DNA from 4 places in the Hoeflea sp. AS16 genome. Region 3 is predicted to be linked to each of the others. Evidence: predicted binding sites of a transcription regulator. Region 3 holds the regulator's gene; each other region holds the start of a gene.

Region 1 (3,558 bases), on a different contig from region 3:
GTGCCGATCCGCGCATGGTGCTGGCGATCCGACGCGACACGATCGGCTATGTCAGCCAGTTTTTACGCGCCGTGCCGCGCGTCTCGGCGCTCGATGTTGCCGCCGAGCCGTTGTTGATCCGGGGCATTGCGCAGGAGATCGCACACCAGCGGGCGCGGGATCTGTTTGCCGAGCTCAACCTTCCCGAAAAGCTCTGGTCGCTGCCGCCGGCGACATTTTCTGGCGGCGAGCAGCAGCGCGTCAACATTGCCCGCGGCTTCATCACCGATCACCCGATCCTGCTGCTGGATGAACCGACAGCCTCGCTGGATGCCGCCAACCGCGAAGTGGTGATCAACCTGATTGCCCGCAAGAAGGCAGATGGCGCGGCATTGCTCGGCATTTTCCACGATCAGGAGGTTCGCGATGCGGTGGCCGATCAGATCATCGATGTATCTGCCTTTGCCACCGGAAAGTCTGCGGCATGACGAAGCTGTCAGGGACACCGCTGGTGCATGACAGCGCCAAGGTCGTGGGTTCCACCCTTGGTCGCTACACCGAGGTTGGCGCCAATTGCACCGTGGCGCACTCGAGCATGGGGGATTATTCCTATTGCGTCGAGAACACCCAGATCGCCTATGCGAGCATCGGCAAGTTTGCCAATATCGCCAGTCATGTGCGGATCTATGCCAGCATGCATCCGATGGAGCGGGCGTCGCTGCATCATTTCAGCTATCGCTCGTCGTGGTATTTCGACGGCGAGACTGACGATCAGGATTTCTTCGACTGGCGCGCCGGGCAGGGGATCAGCATCGGCCACGACACCTGGATCGGCCATGGCGCGGTGGTGATGCCCGGTGTGAGCATCGGCAATGGCGCGATCATCGGGGCCAACGCGGTGGTGACCAAAGATGTTGCCGATTTCGCCATTGCCGTCGGCGTGCCTGCGCGAACCATCCGGCAACGGTTCTCCGATGACATCGCCAGCCGCCTCGATGCGCTGGCCTGGTGGGACTGGGAGCATGAAAAGCTGCATGCGGCGCTTCATGATTTCCGGGCGCTGCCGGTCGAGGCGTTTATCGAAAAACATGGTGGCTAGGGTTCGCCCTGCCAGCATTCCTCGAAAATCAGCTCATCGAGCGGCAGCCGGCGGTTCCAGCCCTTGACCTCGAGTTCCGGCCGCTCATAGAGCTCGTCGACATAGCCAAGGCAGAGATAGGCGACGATCTCGATCCGGTCGGGGATGCTCAGGATGGCTTTGAGATCGGCGTCGCGAAAGATGCTGACCCAGCCCATGCCGATGCCCTCGGCGCGGGCTGCAAGCCACAGGTTCTGCACCGCGCAGACCGTGCTGTAGAGATCCATGCTGGAATTGTGGGTCTTGCCCAGAACCACATCGCCGCCTCGTTTTCGATTGCAGGTGACGCAGATGTTGAGTGGCGCCTTGCGGATGCCTTCAAGTTTCAATGATTTGTATTTGGGTTGCCGTTCTTCTGGAAACAGTTTGACAGCTTCGTCGTTGGCGCGCGCGAACGCGTCGGCCACCCTGTCGCGCACCGGTTGGCTGCGGATGGTGATGAAGTTCCAGGGTTGCATGAACCCCACGGACGGTGCGTGATGCGCGGCTTGCAAAAGCCGTCGTAGAACGTCATCCGGAACCGGCTCCGGCAGGAACTGGTCGCGCACATCGCGGCGGGTGAAGATGGCCTTGTAAACGGCGTCGCGTTCAGCCGTCACGAATGGTTCTGCTGCAGACAGCATGGATGTCTTCGGCATTGTTTGATCCCCAACAATCCGGAAAAACCCGCAGCGCTGTCCATGCGCTGAAAGGCTATGACATCTGGCCGGTCTTCTGACTTCGGATCATCTGACCTGCGCGCCTTCCCGGGCTCTCCCAGTGGCATGAAGCGCAGACCATCCCCGTCACAGCGTTGGGCACGTTCCGGATTCTCGCCGGATTCCCGATTCTCCCGCATCACACGGGCACCAGACATCCACATAGGGCCATGACTGAAGCGCGGACGCAAGTCTGTTTTGCGCTTGGAAAATGGAGGTTTCGCACCAGGCCTCTCCGGGCCTGTGGAACGTAACAAAACTGACATCAAACCGACATCGGCCTTTCACATGGCTGGGCTAGGTCACTCCTCGAAAGTCGCAAGACCAATCGTGATCCCGGGGGATTTGCCCATGCTTGAATTGACCGACGTGACCCGCCGTTTTGGCACCAACATTGCTGTTGATGCCGTCACGCTGTCTATCCCGGAAGGGCAGATGGTCGGTGTTATCGGGCGTTCGGGCGCCGGCAAGTCGACGCTCCTGCGCATGATCAACCGGTTGACGCCGACAAGCAGCGGCGAGATCCGGTTCAAGGGCAAGACCGTGTCCGGGCTCGGTGGTGCAGGGTTGCGCAATTGGCATCGCGATTGCGCGATGATCTTCCAGCAGTTCAACTTGGTGCCGCGGCTTGACGTGTTGACTAATGTGCTGCTTGGCCGGCTCAATCACCGCTCGACGGTGCTCAACATTCTCAACATCTTCACGGTCGAGGAGCGAGCCAAAGCCTTGATGGCGCTGGAGCGTCTCGGCATTGCCCAGACCGCATTGCAGATGGCGGGAACCCTGTCGGGTGGCCAGCAGCAGCGTGTCGCCATTGCGCGGGCGCTGATGCAGTCGCCCTCGATGGTACTGGCCGACGAGCCGATCGCCTCGCTTGATCCGCTCAACGCGCAGATCGTCATGGACGCGCTCAAAGACATCAACGAGCGCGAAGGCATTACCGTGATCACCAATCTGCACACGCTCGATACGGCGCGTGCCTATTGCGAGCGGGTGATCGGCATGGCCGGCGGCAAGGTGGTGTTTGACGGCTCGCCCGACGAGCTGACCAGTGACGCCGTGCGGATGATCTACGGCGCCTCCGATGACGGTACAGAGATCTCGGAAGCCATCACCTCGACATCGATTTCCGCCGAACGCCCTATCGTTCCGGCCAAGTCCAAATCCACCGGTCCGTTGCAGCCGGCGCTCAGCGTCAAGCCTGCAGCAGCCGAGGTCGCCTTGCCCGCGTAACAGGCCCAACCCACGGAATGGCCGGCATCCTGCCGGATCTCACCAGGAGCAGATCAATGTTCAAGAAAGCCCTTCTCGCAGCGGCATCGTTCGCCGCCATCATCGCTGTCCAGCCTGCAGGCGCCGAAGACCTCAAGGACTTCCGTATCGGCATTCTCGGCGGCGAAAACGAAGCCGACCGCCTGCGCAGCTTCCAGTGCATGACCGAAAAACTGCCCGCCGTTCTCGGCGTGGAAAAAGTCTCGCTGTTTCCGGCCGCCGATTATGACGGCGTGATCCAGGGCCTGCTCGGCGGCACGCTCGATTATGCCGAACTTGGGGCATCGGGCTACGCCAAGGTCTATCTTGAAAACAAGGACGCTGTTGAGCCGATCCTGACCACGATCCAGACCGATGGCGCCACCGGCTACTACTCCGTCATGGTTGCGCGCAAGGATTCTGGCATCACCAAGCTGGAAGACCTCAAGGGCAAGAAGCTCGGCTTCGCCGATCCGGATTCCACGTCCGGCT
Region 2 (3,558 bases), on a different contig from region 3:
TGAATGTGCGGGTCGATGAAACCGGCCATCAGCAGATGTGGCCGGTGATCGATGATCTCGATGTCCACCGGTGCTGCCGCCTTGACGTCAGCAAAGGGGCCGGCTGCGGTGATCAGCCCGTTTTCGATCAGAATCGCACCATCAGTCTCGTACACATAGCTTGCATGGTCGTCGCGCGCCTGCGGGCGCGACTTGAAGCTCAGCGTCCGGCCGCGCAGCAGTTTCGCTGTCATTGATCAGGCTCGCCGGCGATGGCTGATTCATACCAGGCGACAATCAGCGCCCGCTCTTCGGGCTCCACATAGGTGATGTTGCCGGGTGGCATCGCGTGGCTGCGTCCGGCCTGGATGTAGATTTCCCGCGCATGCCGGGCTATGTCCGCATCCGTTTCGAGCCGCACGTTTTTGGGCGCATGTGCAATGCCCTCCCAGAACGGCTCTGCCGCGTGGCACATCGAGCAGCGCCCCATGATGGTTTCACTGACCGCTTCGAAATGGGCGTTCGTGACGAACCGCTCAAGCACCGGCGCCAGCGAGGCTTCCTCGATCACCTCGTCAGTGCGCGGCAGGCTCGACAGCCAGACGATGGCGGCAAACAGCGCGACGGTGACGGCCCAAGTCCAGTGCGGCTTTCCCTTGCGCGCATGCACGGTGTTGAACCAGTGCCGGATGGTAACACCCATCAGGAACACCAGAGCCGCGATCAGCCAGTTCCACTGTGTGGCAAAGGCCAGCGGATAGTGGTTCGACAGCATCAGGAAGATGACCGGCAGGGTGAGGTAGTTGTTGTGCAGCGAACGCTGCTTGGCGATGCGTCCGTATTTCGGATCCGGCGTCCGCCCCGCCTTCAGGTCGGCGACGACGATCTTCTGGTTTGGAATGATGATCATCGCCACATTGGCGCTCATGATGGTGGCGGTGAACGCACCCAGATGCAAAAGTGCCGCCCGGCCCGAAAACACCTGGGTATAGCCCCAGGCCATCGCCACCAGCACCGCGAACAGCACCAGCATCAACCCCGTGGTGCTTTGTCCGATCGGCGATTTGCAGAGCAGGTCATAGATGATCCAGCCAAACACGATCGAAGCCACCGAAATGGAAATCGCGACGGGGGCCGACACATCCAGCACATTGGTGTCGATCAGGTAGAGCTCGGCACCGGCATAGTAGACCACGCACAGCATGGCGAAGCCCGACAGCCAGGTGACATAGCTTTCCCATTTGAACCAGGTCAGGTGCTCGGGCAGGTTTGGCGGCGCCACCAGGTATTTCTGGATGTGGTAAAAGCCGCCGCCATGCACCTGCCATTCCTCGCCATAGGCGCCTTCGGGCAATCCGGGGCGCTGCACCAGGCCAAGGTCGAGCGCGATGAAATAGAAGGATGATCCGATCCAGGCGATGGCCGTGATCACATGCAGCCAGCGCACGGCAAAGCTGAGCCATTCCCACAAAAGAGGATAGTCGTACATCGGTGCCCCTCGCACTTTCCGTTTGTTTTGCAGTGCACATGATGCGCAATGCGGAGCAGAATGGAAAGCCCGCTTTCGCCTGTCCGCGAGTTAATCAGCTGCTGATTTTTTCTGAAAATCGAATTGATTGTCTGTGAAACCGGAAAAGTTCGTTCCACGGTTCGTTTTCCACACCCCTGTCACAAAACTGTTTTCATTTGCGCAGTAGACGCTCTGAGGTTACGTTTCCCTTTCGGGTTACGTTCGTTTTCACGCGTTTCCCATCAAGGAGGAACTTCACATGAAAAAATACATCGCCGCTGGCGTTGTCGCCGCACTCATGGCGGGCGTTGCACCAGCAAGCGCCGCAACACAAATCGATTTCTGGCATGCGTTCACCGGTCGTCTCGGTGAACTCCTTGACGAGCAGGTTGCCAAGTTCAACGATTCCCAGAGCGAATACACCGTGGTTGCCACCAACAAGGGCAACTACTCGGAAACGCTCAATGCCGGAATCGCCGCGTTCCGCGCGGGCGAGCAGCCTGACATTCTTCAGGTGTTCGAAGTCGGTACCGCAACGATGATGGCGGCCAAGGGCGCCATCAAGCCGGTCTATGAAGTCATGGCCGAATCAGGCCTGCCATTCGACCAGTCGGTCTATCTCGCCGCGGTTGCCGGTTACTACACCACCACCGAAGGCCAGATGCTGTCGCTGCCTTACAACTCCTCGACGCCGGTCCTTTACGTCAACAAGGACGCGCTGAAGGCTGCCGGTCTTGATCCGGAAATGGATCTGTCGACCTGGGAGCAGGTGGGCACCGCCCTCGACGCGCTCAAGGAATCGGGCAACAAGTGCCCGCTGACGACTGCTTGGCAGAGCTGGGTTCACCTCGAAAACCTCTCCGCCTACCACAACGTTCCCTTCGCATCGAAAGAGAACGGCTTTGCAGGCGTTGATACCGAGCTGACCTTCAACGGTGACGTTCAGGTCAAGCACATCGACACGCTCGGCCAGTGGGCCAAGGACGGCAAGTTCATCTACTCGGGTCGCCGCAACGAAGGCGGTGCCCCGTTCCGTGCCGGTGAATGCGCACTGTTCACCGAATCGTCCGCCGGTTACGCCGGGGTGAAGAAGGAAGCCACTTTCGACTTCGCCATCCGTCCGCTGCCGTACTGGAGCGATGTTGAAGGCGCGCCGCAGAACACCATCATCGGTGGTGCGTCTCTGTGGGTCATGGAAGGCCAGACACCGGAAGAGTACAAGGGCGTTGCAGCCTTCTTCAACTTCCTGTCGAGCTCGGACATCCAGGCCAAGTGGCACCAGGACACCGGCTACCTGCCGATCACCATGGCTGCCTATGAGGCAACCAAGGCTTCGGGTTTCTATGATGAAAACCCCGGCACCGACATCTCGATCATCCAGATGACCGGCAAGGCGCCGACCCCCAATTCCAAGGGATTGCGTCTGGGCAGCTTTGACCAGATCCGCGGCATCATCGATGAAGAACTCGAAGGTGTCTGGAACGGTTCGAAGTCCGCAAAGGAAGCGCTTGATTCTGCGGTCTCCCGCGGTAATGAACTGCTTCGCCGCTTCGAGCAGGCCAATCGCTAACACTGTTGATCCGGCGGGGCCTCAAGGGCCTCGCCGGGCTTCTCTTCCCGGTCGGTGATTCATGGAAAAGCGTGTCGTATTTGACAACCGTTGGCTGCCCTATCTGCTGGTCGCCCCGCAGCTGCTTGTCACATTTGTGTTTTTCTTCTGGCCGGCAGGGCAGGCGATCTATCAGTCTGCCTTCATCCCGGACCCGTTCGGGCTCAAGACCCAGTTCGTCGGACTGGGCAATTTCGAATATCTCTTCGGCAATCGCTACTATCGCGAATCCTTTCTCACCACTGCCGTCTTCTCGGTGCTGGTCACGGTCTCGGCAATGTCGTTCGCGCTCTGGCTGGCGGTTCTTGCCGACCGCGTCATCAAGGGCTCAAGTGCCTACCGCACCCTGTTGATCTGGCCCTATGCCGTGGCTCCCGCAATTGCCGGCGTGCTGTGGCTGTTCATGTTCAATCCGTTCACCGGCATCATCGCCTGGACGCTGGCTCAGCTCGGCTACACC
Region 3 (3,558 bases):
GACAACAAGCTGACTCAGGACTACATCACCGGCCGCTTCGGCTAATCCGGTTGCCTTTCGCATCGTGAATACAGGATTGAAGGATCAAACCATGCCCGAAGCCCACACAGTCACCTCCTATGATGACGAGCTCCGCTTCCTGACCCGCCGCCTGTCTGAAATGGGCGGCATCGCCGAACGTATGGTTGCCGATGCCGTCGCCGCCCTGGTCAATGCCGACACGGCGTCCGCCCAGCGCGTCATCTCCGAAGACCTGTTGCTCGACAATGGCGAGCGCGAGATCTACGACAAGGCCGTTCTGGTGATCGCCAAGCGTCAGCCGATGGCCTCGGATCTGCGCGAGATCATCGGTTCCATCCGCATTGCCTCCGATCTCGAGCGCGTCGGCGATCTTGGTAAGAACATCGCCAAGCGGGTGATTGCGGTTCACACCATGGCCCAGCCGCGCAAGCTGGTTCGCGGTCTCGAGCACCTGGCCGAACTGGCCCTGACACAGCTCAAGGAAGTGCTGGACGCGTTCGCCACGCGCTCGCCGGATCTCGCCAATTCGATCCGTGAGCGCGACGAGGAGATCGACGCGATCTACACCTCGCTGTTTCGCGAGCTTCTGACCTACATGATGGAAGATCCGCGCAACATCACCGCCTGCACGCACCTGCTCTTCTGCGCAAAGAACATCGAGCGGATCGGCGATCACGCCACCAACATCGCCGAAACGGTCTATTACGTCGCCACCGGCGAGCAATTTGCCAACGAGCGCCCCAAGGATGATGACACCGCCACCATGATCGCACCCGCACCGGGTTCGGCCTGACAGCGTTACGGAGTGCATGAAACATGGCGATGAGCCCGCATATCACTGTGGTTGAAGACGAAGAGGCGCTGTCTGTGCTGCTTCGCTACAATCTGGAAGCTGAAGGCTACGAGGTCGACACCGTGCTGCGCGGTGACGAGGCCGAGATCAGGCTGCAGGAGCGTGTTCCGGATCTGCTGATCCTGGACTGGATGCTGCCGGGAATTTCCGGCATCGAACTGTGCCGCCGCCTGCGGGCCCGGCCCGAGACCGAGCGTCTGCCGATCATCATGCTGACCGCCCGCGGCGAGGAGAGCGAACGGGTGCGGGGGCTGGCGACAGGCGCTGATGATTACGTCGTCAAGCCGTTTTCAACGCCAGAACTGCTCGCCCGCGTCAGGGCCATGCTGCGCCGCGCCCGGCCCGAGGTCATCTCCAGCCAGCTCAAGGTCGGCGATATCGAACTTGACCGCGAAACCCACCGGGTCAAACGGCGCGGCCGCGACATCAAGCTGGGACCGACCGAATTCAGGCTGCTTGAATATCTGATGAGCTCGCCCGGCCGGGTCTATTCCCGCGCGCAGCTGCTCGATGGTGTCTGGGGGCATGACGTCTATGTCGACGAGCGCACGGTCGATGTGCATGTCGGCAGGTTGCGCAAGGCAGTCAATCTGTCAGGCATGCGCGATACCATCCGCACCGTGCGCGGCGCCGGCTACTCGATCGAAAGCTGACACGGGCCACAATCAGACTTCAGGGTCAGGACAGCAGAAAAAGAAAGAGCCCGGGCGATGAACCCGGGCTCTTTCAGTTTCGGAATTGATATCGCTCAGCGTGCCCGCTTGCGCTCGCTTGACGGCTGGAAAGCCATCTTGGCGTGATAGCCGCAATAGGGCGATGCATCGCCTGAATCATTGCCGCAGAAGTGGAAGTCGTCCTGCAGCGGATCGCCGACCGGCCATTTGCAGGTCCGCTCCGAAAGCTCCACAAGCGTAAGCCTGCGCGAAATCGGCACCACCACGTCTTCCATCGGACGTGTATCGATCTCTTCGGCGGCAACAACGTCCAGGTCTTCCTTCAACTGCGCCCCGCCGCTTGAGCGGCTCATGGTGCGGGTTGCCTGTGCTGCGGTGCGGCCTGCGTAGTTCGGCGCACGCGGTGCTGCGGTGGCGCGCTTTGTGCGCACCGACGCCTGTCCACCGCTCTTGGCGCGTCCGGGCAGATTGAGCCGGTGCACCTTGCCGATCACAGCATTGCGGCTGACGCCGCCCAATTGCGCTGCGATCTGGCTAGCGCTGAGCCCGTCCGCCCAGAGTTTCTTGAGTCTTTCGACCCGTTCATCAGTCCAGTTCATGCAATGCTCTCCCTGTATCCCGTATCCCGGGATGGCAGAATCCCTCACCGTCGTCCCGGATGACCGGAACTTGAACGCTCGGTTACAATGAGGTGAATAGTGTCCGCCGCGAACCTCTATTTCATGGTCTTAACTTAGTGGTCGGCAGACTCCGTGACAAGAGTCAGCCGAATCATGCCGATCCCTTTTGGCGGTTTTCCCCAACTTAGGCGGCGGATACAAAATCTTACCCTTTAGCCGTGACGGAACGCCGGCCAGATCGAAAATGCTCGCCCGGAGCCGATGCAAATCGGCTCGGACCGCGTGCGCATCCTGTCTCATTGACAGGCATCGTCTAAATGTAAATAGTGCCCTCGCCGCCCCGGAAAGGGCGGCATTTTGGTTTTCCGGCATGCCCTGCCTCGTGACCGCTGCGGCGTTCGCAATGCATGGGTCGTGCTGTTTTGTCCGTTCTCTAAAGGGGAGAGAAGCGCCATGGCCGACGCCAAGCCGCTTTATGATACATATAACCGCGTTCCAATCGTGTTCGAACGCGGGCATGGCGTGTGGCTGGAAACTCCCGAGGGCGAGCGCTATCTGGATTTTGCTGCCGGCATCGCGGTCAATTCTCTCGGCCACACCCATCCGCATCTGGTCGAGGCGCTCAAGGCCCAGGCCGATCGCCTGTGGCATCTCTCCAACGTGCACGAAATTCCCGACCAGTCCCGTCTGGCCGAACGCCTGACCGAGGTGACTTTTGCCGACAAGGTGTTTTTCACCAATTCCGGTGCCGAGGCGCTGGAATGCGCCATCAAGACGGCGCGCCGTCATTTCTTTGTCAACGGCCAGCCCGAGCGCTATCGCATCGTCACCTTTGAAGGTGCTTTCCACGGCCGTACCCTGGCGACGATCGCCGCCGGCGGTCAGGCGAAATATCTCGAAGGCTTCGGTCCCAAGGTCGAGGGCTTCGATCAGGTGCCGTTCGATGATCTCGACGCCCTGAAGGCGGCGATCACCGACGAGACGGCAGCCATACTCATCGAGCCGGTGCAGGGCGAGGGCGGCATTCGTCCGCTGTCCAATGAAAGCCTGCGGGCTTTGCGCGACCTGTGCGACGAGCAGGGCATCCTGATGATCCTTGACGAGGTCCAGTCGGGCGTGGGCCGGACCGGCAAGCTGTTCGCGCATGAGTGGGCCGGTATCGAGCCGGACATCATGGCGGTTGCCAAGGGCATTGGCGGCGGCTTTCCCTTTGGCGCCTGCCTTGCAACGGCCTCTGCTGCAGATGGCATGACCCTTGGCACCCACGGCACCACCTATGGCGGCAATCCGCTTGCAATGGCGGTCGGAAACGCGGTTCTGGATGTCATTCTGGAGCCCGGCTTCCTGCCCCACGTCAACGATGTCGCCCTGGTGCTGAGGCAGGGATTGG
Region 4 (3,558 bases), on a different contig from region 3:
CCTGTCGCGCTCGATCATCGAGCCGTTCCTGACCGCCAGCGAACGCCGGGATTTGCGCGAGACGGCCTTCAAGGCCTGGATTGCCCGCGGCATCAATGGCGGCAAAACCGACAACACCGCGCTGATCTCCCAGATCGTCGCCTTGCGCACCGAGAAGGCCACGCTTCTGGGCTATGACAGCTATGCCGCCTACAAGCTCGACGACACCATGGCCAAGACCCCTGAAGCCGTCGAAGAGCTGCTCGGCAATGTCTGGACCCGTGCCGTCGAGCACGCCGACGCCGACCGTGCCGAACTGGCCAAGCTGATTGCCGAAGAAGGCGGCAACCACGAGGTGGCGGCCTGGGACTGGCGGCATTATGCGGAAAAGCTCAAGGCCCGCCGGTTTGATTTCTCCGAGGCCGAACTCAAGCCCTATTTCCCGCTCGGCAAGATGATCGAAGCCTGCTTCGACGTGGCCAACCGGCTGTTCGGCATCACCATGACCGAACGCCCCGACATTCGCGGTCCGCATCCCGATGCCCGGGTGTTCGAGGTGACCGGACGTGACGGCAAGATGCTCGCCACCTTCATCGCCGATTATTTCGCCCGGCCTTCAAAACGCTCCGGCGCCTGGATGAGCGGCATGCGCAGCCAGCACAAGCTCACCATGCCCGACGGCTCAAAGGGCGAGGTTCCGATCATCACCAACGTGATGAACTTCGCCAAGCCTGCTCCCGGCAAAGAAGCACTGCTGTCGCTCAACGATGCGCGCACGCTGTTTCATGAATTCGGCCATGCGCTGCACGGCATGTTGTCGGACGTGACCTACCCGTCGCTTTCCGGCACCTCGGTCAGCCGCGATTTCGTCGAACTGCCGTCGCAGCTTTATGAGCACTGGCTGACTGTTCCGGAAATTCTCGAAAAACACGCGCGCCATTACAAGACCAATGAGCCGATCCCGCGGGCGCTGCTCGACAAGGTGCTGGCAGCCCAGACCTTCAATGCCGGTTTTGCCGCCGTTGAATTCACCGCCTCCGCGCTGGTCGACATGGCCTGGCACACCGCCGGTGAAAAGGCCGACCCGGCAACATTCGAGGCCGAAACACTGAAAAAGCTCGGCATGCCCGAGGCCATCGTCATGCGCCACGCCAGTCCGCATTTCCTGCACGTGTTCTCCGGCGAAGGCTATTCGGCTGGCTACTATTCCTACATGTGGTCGGAAGTGCTGGACGCCGACGCATTCTCGGCCTTTGAGGAAACCGGCAATCCGTTTGACCCGGCAATGGCGGAAAAGCTGCTCACCCACATCTATTCGGCCGGCGGATCGCGTGATCCGGGTGAACTCTACCAGGCTTTCCGCGGCCGTATGCCGGACGCCACTGCTATGCTGGAAAAACGCGGCCTCGCTTAAGCCGCATCCGCCATCGACCGTCCGGCACCGCGAAAGGCCTCAATAGGCCTTTTTCGGCGTCCGGTCGTCCGACAGCGATTGCTGCGATCTCAGGATGATCGCTTCGATCGCGTCGGCGAGATGGGTTTCCGCGATGTTGTAGTCGCCCCTGGCGACCCTCAGCCGGTGCGCTTCAAGCAGCACCTCGGCATGGGAGGATCCGGCAGGCGGTTCGAACCGGTAGGCGGCAAGCTCGATCAGGAAACCCAGCGGGTCCTTGAAATAGATCGAGTCCATGAAGCCCCGGTCCTTGACCCCGCTGTGCTTGATCCCGCGTTCGTCAAGCCGCTCGATGGCCTGCGAGAAAGTGGCCTTTGACACGTTGATGGCCAGATGATGAACCGCGCCGGGCTCGGTCGAGGTCCGTGCCGGATCAGGCTTGCGGTCCTCGCTGGTGAAAACGGTGATCAGCCGGCCATCGCCGGGATCGAAATAAAGGTGGCTTTCCGAAGCGCTGTCCAGATTGGGCTGCTCGAAAACGAAGGGCATGCCGAGCACGCCTTCCCAGAAATCGATGGAGGTCTGCCGATCCGCCCCCACCAGGGTGATGTGGTGGATGCCCTGTGCCTGCAATTTGCGCATGTTTGCCTCCCGCGGCCTCTTCTCTCCCTGCTTGATACCGCATCCGGCCGGCGCGGCAAAACCCGCCTGTCATCAAAGCTTGATCAAGCTTTCACCAAACCGAGAAGTAGCTGTCACATATTCTTGCAATCTGTCCTGGTCAGCCCCTTGCGGGTCACGATCAATCAGGAGAAGCCAGATGTCTCTTTCCCGCCGCAGTTTTCTCGTCTCCGCCAGCGCCACCTCGCTGGTGACCGCAACCGGCCTTGCCGCACCGTCCTACTCCCGCGCCGCCCAGCGCCCGGTTTTCACCCACGGTGTCCAGTCCGGTGACGTCAACACCTCTTCCGGCATGATCTGGACCCGCGTCGACCGGCCGTCGCGCATCAACATGGAGATCTCCACCGTCGAGAGCTTCAAGAATTCGATCAAGCTGCCGCCGATGAATGCGCTGCCGGATACCGACTTCGCCGCCAAGCGGCTGATCGAGAACCTGCCATCCGACCAGGACATTTTCTACCGCTTCAGCGCCGCCGACCTGTCCGACATCAACACCGTGTCCGAACCGATTGTCGGCCGTTTCCGCACGGCACCTGCCTCCCGCCGCAACATCCGCTTTGCCTGGTCGGGCGACACCGCCGGTCAGGGCTGGGGCATCGATGAAGTCGGCATGAAGACCTACGCCACCATGGCCAGGCATGAACCGGACTTCTTCCTGCATTCCGGCGACACCATCTATGCCGATGGCGCCATGCAAGATGAAGTTGACCTCAAGGACGGCAGCAAGTGGATCAACAAGGTGCTGATCGACGAAAAGCGCAAGGTCGCCGAAACGCTCGACGAATTCCGCGGCCAGTGGAAATACAACCTGATGGACGAGCATGTGCGGGCGCTCAACGCTGTCTGCCCGACCTTCTTCCAGTGGGATGACCATGAAGTTCTCAACAACTGGTCGGACTCCAAGGATCTGACAGACGATGACCGCTACACCGAAAAGTCGGTGCATGTGCTCGCGGCCAATGCCGCCCGCGCATTCCATGAACTCACCCCGATCAGCTACACCCCTGCCGAGCCGGGCCGCGTCTACCGCAAGATCGCCTACGGCCCGCTGGTCGACGTGTTCTTCCTCGACATGCGCTCCTACCGGGCTGCCAACAGCGAAAACATGCAGGATGCGCCCAGCGATGCGACCGCGTTCATGGGTCAGCAACAGATAGCATGGCTCAAGCGCGAGCTCGCCAACTCGAAGGCGACCTGGAAGATCATCGCCGCCGACATGCCCATCGGCCTGGTGGTGCGTGACGGCGACACCAGGTTCGAAGCCATAGCCAATGCCGATGACGGCGCCGCCAGGGGCCGCGAATTCGAGATCGCCGATCTGCTGCGCTACATCAAGAATGCCGGCATCACCAACACGGTCTGGCTCACCGCCGACGTGCATTACACCGCAGCCCACTACTATGATCCGGCCAGGGCGCAGTTCCAGGATTTCGAACCGTTCTGGGAATTCGTCTCCGGTCCGCTGCACGCAGGCACCTTCGGCCCCAACGCGCTGGACGGGACAT

The links. Region 3 encodes PhoB, which activates phosphate uptake and scavenging genes when phosphate is short. Its sites were predicted from a motif close to TGTCATNNANCTGTCAT; they were not measured.
Region 1: phnC (phosphonate ABC transporter ATP-binding protein) is a predicted target of PhoB. The motif match lies at 2,076-2,092, and genes of this name have one in related genera.
Region 2: ugpB (sn-glycerol-3-phosphate ABC transporter substrate-binding protein UgpB) is a predicted target of PhoB. The motif match lies at 1,646-1,662, and genes of this name have one in related genera.
Region 4: WNY80_RS11195 (alkaline phosphatase) is a predicted target of PhoB. The motif match lies at 2,082-2,098, and genes of this name have one in related genera.

What each region holds. Positions count from the first base shown of each region.
Region 1 covers NZ_JBBMQQ010000001.1:415,749-419,306, forward strand. The annotation lists gene phnL (phosphonate C-P lyase system protein PhnL) at 1-467, shown strand, start outside; gene WNY80_RS01955 (DapH/DapD/GlmU-related protein) at 464-1,078, shown strand; gene bluB (5,6-dimethylbenzimidazole synthase) at 1,075-1,755, opposite strand; cobalamin riboswitch at 1,804-1,985, opposite strand; gene phnC (phosphonate ABC transporter ATP-binding protein) at 2,167-3,048, shown strand; gene phnD (phosphonate ABC transporter substrate-binding protein) at 3,105-3,558, shown strand, end outside.
Region 2 covers NZ_JBBMQQ010000012.1:60,337-63,894, reverse strand. The annotation lists gene guaD (guanine deaminase) at 1-233, opposite strand, end outside; gene WNY80_RS20860 (urate hydroxylase PuuD) at 230-1,468, opposite strand; gene ugpB (sn-glycerol-3-phosphate ABC transporter substrate-binding protein UgpB) at 1,749-3,059, shown strand; gene ugpA (sn-glycerol-3-phosphate ABC transporter permease UgpA) at 3,121-3,558, shown strand, end outside.
Region 3 covers NZ_JBBMQQ010000006.1:160,525-164,082, reverse strand. The annotation lists gene pstB (phosphate ABC transporter ATP-binding protein PstB) at 1-45, shown strand, start outside; gene phoU (phosphate signaling complex protein PhoU) at 92-814, shown strand; gene phoB (phosphate regulon transcriptional regulator PhoB) at 844-1,527, shown strand; gene WNY80_RS15880 (GcrA family cell cycle regulator) at 1,623-2,147, opposite strand; gene WNY80_RS15875 (aspartate aminotransferase family protein) at 2,622-3,558, shown strand, end outside.
Region 4 covers NZ_JBBMQQ010000003.1:592,020-595,577, reverse strand. The annotation lists gene WNY80_RS11205 (M3 family metallopeptidase) at 1-1,393, shown strand, start outside; gene WNY80_RS11200 (VOC family protein) at 1,433-2,014, opposite strand; gene WNY80_RS11195 (alkaline phosphatase) at 2,193-3,558, shown strand, end outside.